Regions from separate parts of the Blautia sp. OF09-25XD genome, predicted to be linked through region 1. Evidence: riboswitches for the same ligand, from Rfam matches in the RefSeq annotation. Region 1 holds a riboswitch; each other region holds the start of a gene.
What was found. Region 1 has a riboswitch for cyclic di-GMP ahead of DXA93_RS20445 (response regulator). Riboswitches for the same ligand answer to the same signal wherever they lie in the genome.
Positions count from the first base shown of each region.

Region 2: another riboswitch for cyclic di-GMP. It lies ahead of DXA93_RS18660 (extracellular solute-binding protein); the one in region 1 lies ahead of DXA93_RS20445 (response regulator).
Region 3: another riboswitch for cyclic di-GMP. It lies ahead of DXA93_RS16910 (ATP-binding protein); the one in region 1 lies ahead of DXA93_RS20445 (response regulator).
Region 4: another riboswitch for cyclic di-GMP. It lies ahead of DXA93_RS14825 (sensor histidine kinase); the one in region 1 lies ahead of DXA93_RS20445 (response regulator).

Region 1 covers NZ_QUMG01000002.1:58,415-61,662, reverse strand. The annotation lists gene DXA93_RS02270 (DUF3878 family protein) at 37-984, opposite strand; gene DXA93_RS20445 (response regulator) at 897-1,484, opposite strand; cyclic di-GMP riboswitch class I at 1,767-1,842, opposite strand; gene DXA93_RS02260 (hypothetical protein) at 1,952-2,194, shown strand; tRNA gene DXA93_RS02255 (tRNA-Arg) at 2,471-2,544, shown strand; gene DXA93_RS02245 (GNAT family N-acetyltransferase) at 3,017-3,248, shown strand, end outside.
Region 2 covers NZ_QUMG01000020.1:46,920-50,167, reverse strand. The annotation lists gene DXA93_RS18665 (5'-nucleotidase C-terminal domain-containing protein) at 1-726, opposite strand, end outside; gene DXA93_RS18660 (extracellular solute-binding protein) at 969-1,637, opposite strand; cyclic di-GMP riboswitch class I at 1,737-1,812, opposite strand; gene DXA93_RS21015 (helix-turn-helix domain-containing protein) at 2,259-2,465, shown strand; gene DXA93_RS14775 (glycoside hydrolase family 3 N-terminal domain-containing protein) at 2,489-3,248, opposite strand, start outside.
Region 3 covers NZ_QUMG01000028.1:15,361-18,608, reverse strand. The annotation lists gene DXA93_RS16910 (ATP-binding protein) at 1-1,952, opposite strand, end outside; cyclic di-GMP riboswitch class I at 2,090-2,165, opposite strand; gene DXA93_RS16905 (helix-turn-helix domain-containing protein) at 2,301-2,618, opposite strand; gene DXA93_RS16900 (hypothetical protein) at 2,898-3,248, opposite strand, start outside.
Region 4 covers NZ_QUMG01000020.1:60,876-64,123, reverse strand. The annotation lists gene DXA93_RS14830 (transporter substrate-binding domain-containing protein) at 1-1,058, opposite strand, end outside; partial or broken gene DXA93_RS14825 (sensor histidine kinase) at 1,221-1,415, opposite strand; cyclic di-GMP riboswitch class I at 1,479-1,554, opposite strand; gene DXA93_RS14820 (diguanylate cyclase domain-containing protein) at 1,757-3,248, shown strand, end outside.

The sequences.
Region 1 (3,248 bases):
ACTGAATCACTTCCGGCTCATCCGTAAAGGAGCTGATCATTGCCGTTGCGTTCTGGAAATTTTAAACGTCTCAACCTCCACAACCCGCTCTTTCCCTCTCGTTCCCCAGATCATCAGATGGACCTTATATTCCACCGAATCCCGTGCATAAAAGAATGGCTCCTCGCGCAGCAATGATGCGCGTTTTCCTTCGGCTTCCAGTATCTTTTTCCGTTTCATTGCCTGCTCCTGGATTTTTCGGATCTGGGTTCCTTCTTCGCCGGTGAAGCGTCGTTTCGGATAATTCTGTGCTTCGCGGGCCAGTTTTTTTTCCAGTAAATCCACGACTTTCGCGTGGCGGCTCGTATGCAGCAGTTTTGCGATCTGTTTTGCGAGGAGTTTTCCCTGCCATTTTTCATAAAGTGCAAGATACCACAGCAGCACTTTATCGCCTGCCTCCGATGCCAGTTTTTTCATCTCCGTAATTGCCTCTTCCGTCGCTTCCCACCACGGGCATGACGGTACGAGATACTGATCCGGCACGGCCGGGTAGCAGCAGAAATTGAGCGGCGGGAAATTGGCCAGCGATGCCAGACGCATTTCTTCCTCGGTGCAGAACGCCTCGCCGAGGTATTCCAGCTTGTCCCGCAGGATCGCAATACGGAACTCAATCTGCCGCAGATACTCGTATCCGTCCACCCAGAAATGACCCGTTTTTCCGTAATCAAACAGATGCACTTCCAGTGAAAGGCGGCTGAAAAACAGCGTGCACACCGTCTCTCCCTGCCGCACGATCAGAACGTACTGCTCCCCGTCTTTTTCCAGTGCAGCATCTATTTCTCCCTCGTATTCCTTCTGATACGTTCCCGTCAGCTCCGCGTCATGAAAAACGAGAAAGCTCTCTGCCGCATCGTTCATCAGATAGACAAGCCAGATCTCCTTTTCTCCTCCACCGTACCGCTCACCCGGAAGCAGCAGCTCGAACTGCCCCTGCGAAAGAAGCACATCCAGCCTTTCCAGTTCCTCGGTCCATGTGATATTTTCTGCAATTTCCATTCCGTGATTCTCCCCTGTTTTCTTTTACTTCCTATGATACACCATAAAAAGGCTCCACTGCAATCCAAAGCAGTAGAGCCCCTTCTCCAAATTTTTCTGTTATTAATCCGTCCCGTTATCCGGCGCATGCCGTCCGCACTTTCTCGTCCAGCGTCGTCTGAATCTCTTTTAAATTCACCGGTTTCGGAATATACCCGCGTCATGCCCGCATCCGCGCACCGCTTGCGGTCCGTTGCAAAGGTATTTGCTGTCATCGCAAAAATCGGAACATCATTGTCCTCACGCACACTGTTTCGAATTTTTTTCGTCGCCTCGATGCCATCCATCACCGGCATCTGCATATCCATGAAGATCGCAAAATAGCTTCCCGGATCCGACGCTTCAAACTGATCCACGGCCTTGGAACCATTCTCCGCCCAGTCCACGACAAGGCCGAAGCTTCCAAGCAGCTCCGTCGCAACCTCTGCATTCAGTGCATTATCCTCCGCAAGCAGAACAGCAGCACACCTGCAATCAGTGCCACCAGATACAGCTGGTGGTCAAACAGATACGCCATGATGGTCGGTGTCTCCACGTTCATGCTCGTAAATGCGGTGATCGCCGGATGGCGGGAAAATGCAAACTCCTCCTCTCGTATTTTCTTTTCGCAGGCAATAAAAAAGCACCATAGATTCTCCTACCGTGCATTTGAGTCATTTCTCCCTATTTATTTTATAAGAAATGTTCCATATTTACGCAGCTGGCTGCCATTTTACAGGCCTTGTAGCTTTGCGTCACAGCCTTTCGACTGCTTTGCCGAGATTCTTTTTTTATTTTAATTCATTGCTGTAAGACTCTCTTCTCCTTTCCCATCGGAATATGATATAATGACCTCTGGATTTTGGCAGATTACTGTTTTTAACATTGGAGGTGTACGATGAAATACAGACTCATGACAGAAAACGATTTAGAATATGTTGTCGAAAAAAATAATGAATACTACAACAATGTCGAAGGCTGCTGCTGGACCTATGAAAAGCCTATAAGAGAATTTATCAGGTACTCACAATGGAAAATTCCTGAAGTAAACTGCGGAATCGCAAGTATGTGTTTCGTCTTGAAAAAGCAGCAAAAATATAGTATAATATTTTTGTTTCTGACCTGGCTGAAACATTTATAATTCTTGTTTCTGTAGCTCAGCAGGATAGAGCGTCCCCCTCCTAAGAGAAAGCCGAGGCATTCCCCAAAGGGAAAAAATGAAAAACAACTTTCAGTTCGAATCTATTCTGAAAAATGCCAATGGTGACAACAAAGCATTCCCCAAATTGGGGAGCGTTCTAATGTTACCAAATCGAAAAAATCTGTAGATTGACAACTCGAAATAGAGTTGATAATCTTATATATGGCCGAAGGGAAAAATCCCAGAAACCCAGTAAAATCAAGGTTTGCGGCATGTGTCGTCATAGCTCAGCTGGATAGAGCACTCGCCTCCTAAGCGAGGGGTCGGAGGTTCAAATCCTCTTGGCGACGGGCTTCAAAGCGTTCGAAAATGTTAGCTGGATTAGCTGACAACGAACGCTTTTGTTATTTTCTAATCACGTTCTTCAATTCTATTAGCTACAGCTAATGGTCAAACAGCAATGTCTGTTTGGAACTTTACTATCTATAAAAGTTCCAGGCAGGCATTTTTTATTTCCTGAATCCTGGAGGAAAGGAGTCAAGATGACTGAACCAAACAAGTGAAAAGTCTGTTATTGAGAGGGTATGGGGAGATCCCCATCAAGATAAAACCCATAGGTTGACGGGAGGCAAAATGGCAATACTGTTAAACATGGGTGGATCTTGCTCTTATTTGTATCCCTCTATATAACGAAACGCTCAGAGGCTGTTTTACAGTGAGGGAAAAGAAAAAATATCAAAAAATTGATAATTAATGGTGAACTTGTGATAGAATGGAAAAAAGAGAAAAGCATAAAGGATGTAGTTGTGGAGAATATTTGTTATGATTAGAAAGTTGCTGAACGGAGATATCGATAGAGTCGCTGACATATGGTTAAAGACAAATCTGAAAGCACATTATTTTATTTCCAATCAATACTGGAAAAGTAATTATGAATTAGTAAAAGAAATGCTGTCACAATCCGAAGTCTATGTGTTTGAAGCAGATAAAATGATACAAGGATTTGTAGGACTAAATGATGAATATATCGAAGGTATTTTTGTCTCCGATGAAA
Region 2 (3,248 bases), on a different contig from region 1:
GTCCTTTAACGAAAATCCACTTTCCTCTTGATTGACGATCATTTTCATACCGGATGCAATTGGTAATTCGTATTTATTGGTTACGTAAAAATTCTCATCAGCATCAGCAAGATAATTTTCCACGAGTTCATAAACCTGTTTACCATTGATTTTTGCAACATATAATGGTGTATCTGAACTCTTCGCTGTCATCATGCCAACCCGGCTGCTGGTGCATTCTCCTTTGTACATAGAAGAAGTGAAATAATAATATGGTGCCAGAGCCAGCTGTGCATCATTTTCTTCTCTGATCGTAGTTAAAATGGAAGATGCTGCATCACGGCCATTTCTATCGTTCAGTGAAATGGAATATTCATTTTCAAAATTCACCGTTGCTTTTTCTTCTGGATCTTTACGATTCATTACACTGCGAAAAGTATCATAAGCCTGTATTTCATCCATTTCCCCTGACAGTAATCCGTGAACAGCCTCAAGACTTGCATCAAATGATTTTTGGGCGGAATATCGGATATAAACAGCATTATTATTAATTTCCTCTTCCAGTCCAGGCACATCCTGCATCATGGTTGGAACATCTGTATTCAATGAAATAACACCGCTTCCATCCGCAATCAGCTTTTGCCCCTCTTCTGAAATCATACAATCCAGCACATCCAGCGCAGTATCCAGTTTCTCCCGGTCTTTTTCCAGGTTTTTGTTAAATGCAATGTTTAAGGACGGAGTCATGTACACATAGGATTCATCCGATGTCTGTGAAAAGTAAGGAATACGGATCAGCTCCGCATCCATCTGTTTCTGCAGCTGCTGCATAACCGTCGGATGTCCATGAAACATTGCTGATTTTCCTTCGACAAACATCTGGGTTCCTGTATTGATATCAATATTGATATCTTCTTTACCAAAATGCGAGTCCTTAAGAAACTGACTGGTTTCTGAAAAAATACGTTTCCATAATACATCATCAAACTTTACTTCATCCGCTGCAGTCTCTGCACCGTTTCGCCATTCAATACCATCCAGCTTGTAAACTCACCGATTGCTGCAGCCTGGATGATTTCATTATTAGACCAGTCTTCACCAAGATCCATGGAATACGGTTTTATGCCATTATCATAAAACTGCTGACATGCCTGTACATATTCCTCATAATTTTCTGGAATCTTTACGCCATACTGATCAAACAGTGTTTTGTTGGCAATGATCGTCTGCGGAATACCACAGATTGGCAGCCACTGGATTTCATCCTCCGCATTCTTATAATATTGCACCGCATAAGAATAATACTTGGAAACAACATCATAAGAAGCAAAATCCATAAGATAAGGCTGTAAGTCCTGTGCATCTGTTCCAGAAAATCGACGTACTGTTATAATATCCGGTAATTCATCATGTTCTTTAAAATAACTGTATAAATCGGTATCATTGTTACCTATAATAAATTCAATATCCTGATCTGGAAACTGTTCATGGATATAGGGTGCAATATTTTTCATCAAACGATTTTCCCACAGATAAACGGTAAGATGATCATCATTTATAGATACTTCTTTCTTTGACTGTCCACATCCAGACAAGACAGCAGATGCTACAAGTACACCTGACACCACTGCTATCAGACAACGTTTTGCCTTTTTCATACTTTTATTTTCCTCATTCTTTCCTGATAAAATCATTATTGTTACGTCTATGAAATAACACCGTAAAAAAGCACCGTCAGACAGACAGTGCACCTCATTTTATGCAACTGGCTGCCATTTTAAAGGCCCTGTAGCTTTGCGTCCCAGACTTTCATCTGGTTTGCCAATTTCCTTATTATAGCTTTAATCTTATGTAAAAAACTGATTTTATTATACTTTAGTGTTCTACTATACACAAGAAAAAAATTAACATTTTAACGTTCAAAAACAAAAAAAGAACAGCCGATACATATACTCGAACTGTTCTCTTACTTCCGAAGTCCACGCAGCATTGACATTACTGTTTCCTGCTCATTTGTACTCAGATCATTCCATATCCCTAGAACTTCTTTCTGTTTTTCTGTCAGATTCTCTGAATTATCTTCTCGAAAAAACTGCGATAATGTCACGCCCAAAGCTACACATATTTTTTCAAGTGTGATCAGCGACGGCAGGTTTTCCTGCTCTGGTTCATATGGTACTTACAATTCCACGTTGTATGTGATAAACTATTATTGTCCATTTAGACTACCTTTACAATCCTTTTTACAGCAAGTATACTTATTATATCGAAAAAATAATATGAAAATATCTGCAGAAATTATTAAGATATTGCCAAAACATAGAAAACAAATCACGGAGATAACAGAAACCACACTTCCCATCAGACAGATCGTCCTGCAGACCGGCTTCAGCCAGCAGTCCTATTTCGGAAAATGTTTCCGTGAAAAAATGAACTGCTCCCCACGGGAATACCGCAAGAACAGAACCGAATGCCGCTTTGTATAAAATGGCATCCGGTTCTGTTCTTTTTATTTCGCTGCGGCACTTGCCCAAAACGCTCTATTTCTTCCCGCAACCCATTTATTTTCTTTCACACAGTAGCTTCCTCTTAAACGAATATCTTCTGAAGAACTTCCGACCTCTACTGCATATCGTCCTTTTTCCACTTTCCAGTGCATATCAATGTCCAGAAAAGCCATTTGATCCGTTTTCACCTCAAAGCATACCGTTTTCTTTTCGCCCTTTCGCAGGTGAATGCGCTTAAAACCTGCCAGTTCTTTTACTGGTCTTGTCAGGCTGGCATATTCATCTCGTAAATAAAGCTGGACAACCTCATCTCCTTCACAGCTTCCCGTGTTCTCAACAGCGCAGGAGATCTGAACCGTATCTGCTGCCTTTTCATTTCCCATCGAGATATGTAAATCCGAATATGTAAATGTTGTATACGACAGTCCGTATCCAAAATAATATCTCGGTCTGTGCGGCATATTCACATAATTGGCAAAACCGATACTGCCGCTCTGATCCCAGGAGGAACCATATGGATGATTGTAATAAACCGGAAGCTGTCCCACTCCATAAGCAACGGTAACCGGAAGTTTTCCTCCCGGATTATATATTCCGGTTAAAATATCAACTACTGCTTCTGCTCCTGTTTCTGATGGACTCCATGCTTCCAGAATAGCATCTAAATATTCCTCTGCAGCATCACTGGAAATCGGTCTTCCATCAAAGTGAACGCCAACCAATGGTTTTCCAAGCTGCGCAGCCTTGCGAATAAATGCATCC
Region 3 (3,248 bases), on a different contig from region 1:
TTTGCCAGTTCATGGGAGCTTCTGCGGATTGCCTTTGTTGCCTCATAACCATTCATAACAGGCATCTGCACATCCATCAGGATCATGTCATAATCCCCCGGAGCAGACTGTTCAAATGCTTTCAAAACCTCTTCACCATTTTCACAGATGGTACATTCTGCACCTTCAGTCTTTAACAGTTCCGTCAGGATCTCAGCATTCAGCTCATTATCCTCTGCACACAGGAACCTCATTCCCTGCAGAATATTACCATCCTGCTCATCTGTTTTTTCTTGTGCCGCCAGAGCAACTGTTCTATCCTCTGCAATTCTCAGCTCTATGAAAACCTCAAAACAACTTCCCTGTCCCAGTTCACTCTCCAAATCAATGGTACCTCCCATTGCTTCAACCAGATTTCTGGTAATAGCCATTCCAAGACCGGTTCCCTGGATCTTATTCGTCACAGAACTTTCGGCACGGGTAAAAGCATCAAAGATTTTATCTTTGAAATCTGCTGACATTCCTATTCCATTATCCCTGACTAAGAAACGGTACTTTGCATGGACGGATGAATTTGTTTCACATTCTTCTACCAGAAACTGAATTTCTCCACCTTCCTGCGTGTACTTCACTGCATTAGAAAGCAGGTTGCTGAAAATCTGCATCAGGCGAAGCTGATCCCCGTTCACCCACTCATGTCGGATATTTTTCTTTGTTGTAAGAATCTGTTTCTTTTCATCTATCTGTGAATGAAATAGATTATTGATTTCCTGTATAAAATTCAGAATAGAGAAATCATCGTATTTAAAAACTGTTTTTCCTGCCTCAATTTTGCTCATATCCAGAATATCATTAATAATCCCTAACAGATGCTGGGATGAAATATCTATTTTATCTGCATACTCTATTACTTTATCTTTATTTCCTGCATCATGTCTTATTAATGACGTCATACCAATAACTGCATTCATAGGAGTACGTATATCATGTGACATATTAAACAGAAAATTAGATTTTTCAACACTGGCTGTTTTCGCCTGCTCCAATGCTTTCTGCAGTTTTTTATTTAATTCCACTACTGTGTTTTCCGATTCCTGTGTCCTGTGCAGTAACATAATCATAAAAACAAATCCAGTTAAAAGCAAAACAATCAGTAAACCGCAGCCCCATAGTCTATATAACTTTTCATTGCTATTCCATCCGTTTTCAGGCATCACTTCCAGAATCCATTGACTGTCACCTAATTCGAAAGTATATGTGACAGGATCAATCATTTCCACAACTGAGCCATACACTTCTTCGTATGTTTCATCCCACGGTGCAATACTTTTAGACAACTTATATTCATAGCTAAAATCGGTAAGTGACTTTATAGAATCAGCGAATATATCCGGTACACGAATAATTACAATTGTAAATCCCCAAAATGTCCTTTCGCCATTTTTCTGCTCCACATACACCGGATTTCTTACAGCAATCCCCGTTCCACCCTGTTTCAAAGAAAATGGTCCCTGCATGGTTATCACATCATTGTCTCTGGCATAACAAGATATCTTTCCTCGTTCTTTATCATAAATAAGATCTATCTTTCCAGCCTCATTTCCGTCTTCCGGATAAATCTCAGTCACTACGCCGTCTGGTGCGATCTGAATACTCTGGATATAATCTGCCATCATATTCTCTGCAACTTTCGAGAACATGGAAATTTTTCCGTTTTCACTAATAACAATCTGTTCAAAAGTATTTGTAATATCAATTCCCCTCACGATATCAGCCTTCATATGATCTGCATACGTTACTGCGTTTAATTCAGCTCTTGACCTTATCAAATCCCTTTGACTGCTATCCGCACGAATGTCTATATTCACCAGAACAACCAAACCGATCATCAATACAAATACCGGAATCCATAACTCTTTTTTTATCCTAAATGTATTTTTTTGTTCCTGTGCTGACTTAATTTTCTTCCACATAACCGATTTCCTTTACACCTGCGTTTTTATCTACTTCATTTTTATATTTTAGCATCCACCAATTATTGCCTGTTTTAGTTTCTTTTTAATCTCCAAAAATGAAAAAAGCATTGTCATTGCAGACAATGCATCTTTAACGTGGCAACTGGCTACCATTTTACAGGCCCTATAGCTTTGCGTCGCAGACTTTCATCTGTTTTGCCGTTTTTCTTATTATAGCTTTTAAACATATGAAAAAAAACTGGTTTTATTATACTCTAATGCTCGACTATGTACAAGAAAAACATTACCGTTTTAACGCCTAAAAACAAAAGAAGAACAGCCGATACATATACTCGAACTGTTCTCCTACTTCCGAAGTCCACGCAGCATTGACATTACTGTTTCCTGCTCATTTGTACTCAGATTGTTCCATATCCTTAAAACTTCTTTCTGTTTTTCTGTCAGATTCTCTGAATTACCTTCCTGAAAAAACTGTGATAATGTCACGCCCAAAGCTGCACATATTTTTTCAAGTGTAATCAGCGACGGCAGGTTTTCCTGCGCCATGATTCTTCCCAGTGATGACTGGGAAATTCCCGACAGCTGCGATAATCTATATTTACTGATATCACGCTTTTCACACAAAAATGTTATTTTATCCGCAATATACTTCTCTATCTGCAAGTAACTATACCTCATTTCCGCTATTACATGTTCTTATTGTACCTGTAATAATGAAAAAATATTAGTAATCAACTTTGCAAGTATTCATTCCCATTATAGGAAGTATACGGATAAAAAAATATAAAGATACTTTCGTTTCCGCAAAAGTCATTTTCGCTTATATCGTTTTTATAATAGCACAGACAGTTATGTTTGTCACATAAAAGTTTGAAACCTCAAACAAAAAAATAAGCCTGCCATCATCCGCAGATTTCTCCACAGACAACAGCAGGCTTCCTACTATCTCATCAACTCATTCACTTTTCTCTGCACTGCCCCATAATCATATCCCGCAGCCTGCAGTCTCTTCTTTCTGTCCCCGCCGTTCCCCACTTTCCGGCAATGACTTCCTTTGCTACAGTTTCCACACTCTTTTTTGTTGCTACTTTTCACCAGCTCATTCACCTTCGCCTGCACTGCCGGATAATCATACCCTGCAGCCTGCAGTCTCTTCTTTCTGTCCTCGCCGTTCCCCCACTTTCCGGCAATCACTTCCTTCGCCACAGCTTCCACACTTTTCTTTCCTGTACCAGGATTCCCGCCGGTTCCTTTCACAGCCTTCTCATACTGCGGAGCCGCATATCCGCGGAT
Region 4 (3,248 bases), on a different contig from region 1:
TTATCTGTTTCCAGGCGCGCATCGATGCTCATATCTGTGGTTTCCTTATTTTTCTGATAAGCAATATACTCATCTCTGGTGGCAGGTGTAAGAAACTCATAGGAAATCCCGGCATAGTCTGCAATTTTCCGGAAGTAATCCGGGATAATACCCTTCATCTCACCATTTTCATTATAAGAATATGGATAACGGGTCGGATCACACAGAACATGAAGCGGGTTGTCCTTGGAATACTGTGAAATAATACTTTTTTCTTTCTCCGTATATTCCAGATTCTTAGTTTCGATGCTTTCATAATTTTTATTATAAAGTGTCGTTTTCCAGTCACCCTCAACTGCATTCATCTGGCCGATTGCATAATTGATCTCATTCAGCAATTCTGTATTACCTTTTTTAACCATGACATAGAAATCGCTGCTGTCAAATTTATCCACGATACGCTCATTGTTTGTTTTTCTCATAGAAGTGGCAGCAATAGCATCAACATTTCCGCTCTGAAGAGCTTCCTCCATCTCTTCTGTCGTATCAAAATAAAATGGATCATATGTAAATCCTTTATTGCCTGCAAAATCCGCAAACTCTTTATCTCGTGAGCTTCCGTTCAAAAGTGCCACACGCATACCGTTGTAAGTACTGTAATTGCCATCCACAATCGTGCTGTTGTCACTGCGGACGGTCAGAATCCCATTATTGGTTCCGATCGGACGTGAAAAATCAAACTTTTCTTCTCTTTCCGGTGTTTTGCGGGGAGATGTTACCATATCAATCTCGCCATCTTCAAGCATCTGCTGCATATCATCCCAGCTCTTATCATATCCGACATATTCGTAATCTACATCCCAATAACGGGCCATCAGCCGAAGAAAATCATAGCCATACCCGCTGCGGTTGCCTTCTTCATCCATCACATGATAACCATCCATGGCAAAGAAACCGACTTTGACAGTTTCATGCTGCGAACTGTCCTCGGCTGCATATGCAGTCTGGGGAGAAAATATCATACACACGCATACAAAAGCCAGTAATACTGCCACATATTTCTTTGCTCTCGAAATCATATTAAATCTCCTGTCTGTCTGTCTGTCTGTCTGTCAAATATATTTCTCTATACATCTCCTTGTCAACCTCCTGGTTTAATAAAATTGCACTACCGCATCAAATCCATTTGTCACTGTTCAGTGACCTGCGGTTCGGTCCCCCCCACCGGTCTTTATGCTTCTGAACTTGAAGACAGTTTTTCCTGCCTCAATCTTGCTCATATCCAGAACGTCATTGATAATTCCCAACAGATGCTGTGATGAAATATCTATTTTATCTGCATACTCTATAACTTTTGCTTTATTTCCTGCATCATGTCTGATCAAAGATGTGATACCAATGATTGCATTCATAGGTGTACGAGTATCATGCGACATTATTGTTACGTCTATGAAATAATACCGTAAAAAAGCACTGCCAGACAGACAGTGCACGTCATTTCATGCAACTGGCTGCCATTTTACAGGCCCTGTAGCTTTGCGTCCCAGACTTTCATCTGGTTTGCCGATTTCCTTATTATAGCTTTTAGACTTACGCAAAAAACTGATTTTATTATACTATAGTACTCTACTGTACACAAGAAAAACATTACCGTTTTAACGCCCAAAAACATATTGTCATTATACTGTCATTTTTTTAAAAACTTATTCCGTTTTTCAACTTCTATGATATAATGCTTTATTATAAAAACTCCAATGAATAAACTGAGGTGAACCAAGTGAAGAAAAAAACACTTGTGCCTCTTATTATTTTTTTACTGGGCATATGCCTTGTTGGTTTAATTGTATACAAAACAGACACCCATGAAAAAAATCAGAGACACATATTGGCACAATTAAACGCAACCACCTATGGTGAACGCATAAAGAATGAAATTGCAGATGGAATTGGAATTACAGATACTTTGGAACAGATCTTAATCAGTGAAAATGGCGAAATCCATCAGTTTGAGACGATTGCCGGGAATCTTATGTCTGATTCTATTGAAAGCGTGCAGCTCGCTCCTAATGGTGTTGTAACAGATATTTATCCGGCTGAAGGAAATGAGGCAGGTAAGATCGATCTGCTCCATGATAAAGACCGTAAAGAGATTTCCTGTTATGCAAGAGATAACCATGCAACCATTACGCAGGGGCCCTTCGAATTAAAACAGGGCGGTTATGGAATTGCAGTCCGCAATCCAGTCTACCTGAAAGATAAAAGCGGACAAGAGTATTTCTGGGGATTTACCATTGTTATCCTGCGTGTTCCGGATATTTTTTCAGATACAGTCAGTGCACTTTCAAATTTTGGATATGAATACAAAATTTTAAAAACAGACACTCCCTGGAGCGATACTTATAAAGTGGTTTATCAGTCAGATGGTCAAATAGATCATCCGATTTCTTACGCTTTTACAGTAGGGGATGGAACCTGGAAGCTTGAGGTAACTCCTAAAACCGGATGGAGAAATAACACACTACTGATAATTATCAGTGGTATGTTTCTTACTATAAGCCTTCTTCTGTCAGTACTTACCAGGGTATGGCTGGTAGCAAAAGAACACAAGAACAAATATAAAATACTGGCGCGCACAGATTCTCTTACAAATATTTATAATCGCTATGGATTTGATGAATTAGCAGAAAAAATAATTTCTAAAAATCCACAAACACATTTTGTGGCTGCGCTCCTTGATATTGATGACTTTAAGTTTATCAATGATATCTATGGCCATAGTTATGGAGACAAAGCATTAAAGAGTCTGGCAGACAGTATGAAAGCTTTTTTCCCATCCGATGCATTGCTTGGAAGAAATGGTGGTGACGAATTCTGCATTCTTTTACCAAATTGTACCTTTAAGGAAGCAGATAAACAGCTGCAGCAATTCACTAAGCTTCCAAAAACGTTTTCATATCACGGTAAAGAACTCGCATTTTATATATCTCTCGGATATGCAGAATATCCAACATTTGCAGCCAGCCCTTCACAGCTTATGCGCTGTGCAGATGCAGCTCTTTATGAAATAAAACTGCATGGAAAAAACGGATGTATGGCTTACAGAAAAGGTCTCCAGTCAGGAGTCCGCAAACAGCTTGGATTTGCACTGAAGGATATCTCTGAACACCTTCCAGGTGCATTTATCATATATAGAGCAGACAAAGAAGATGATGAGCTCTTTTATGCAAACCACGAATTTCTTCATATGACTGGTTATAAGAGCATGGATG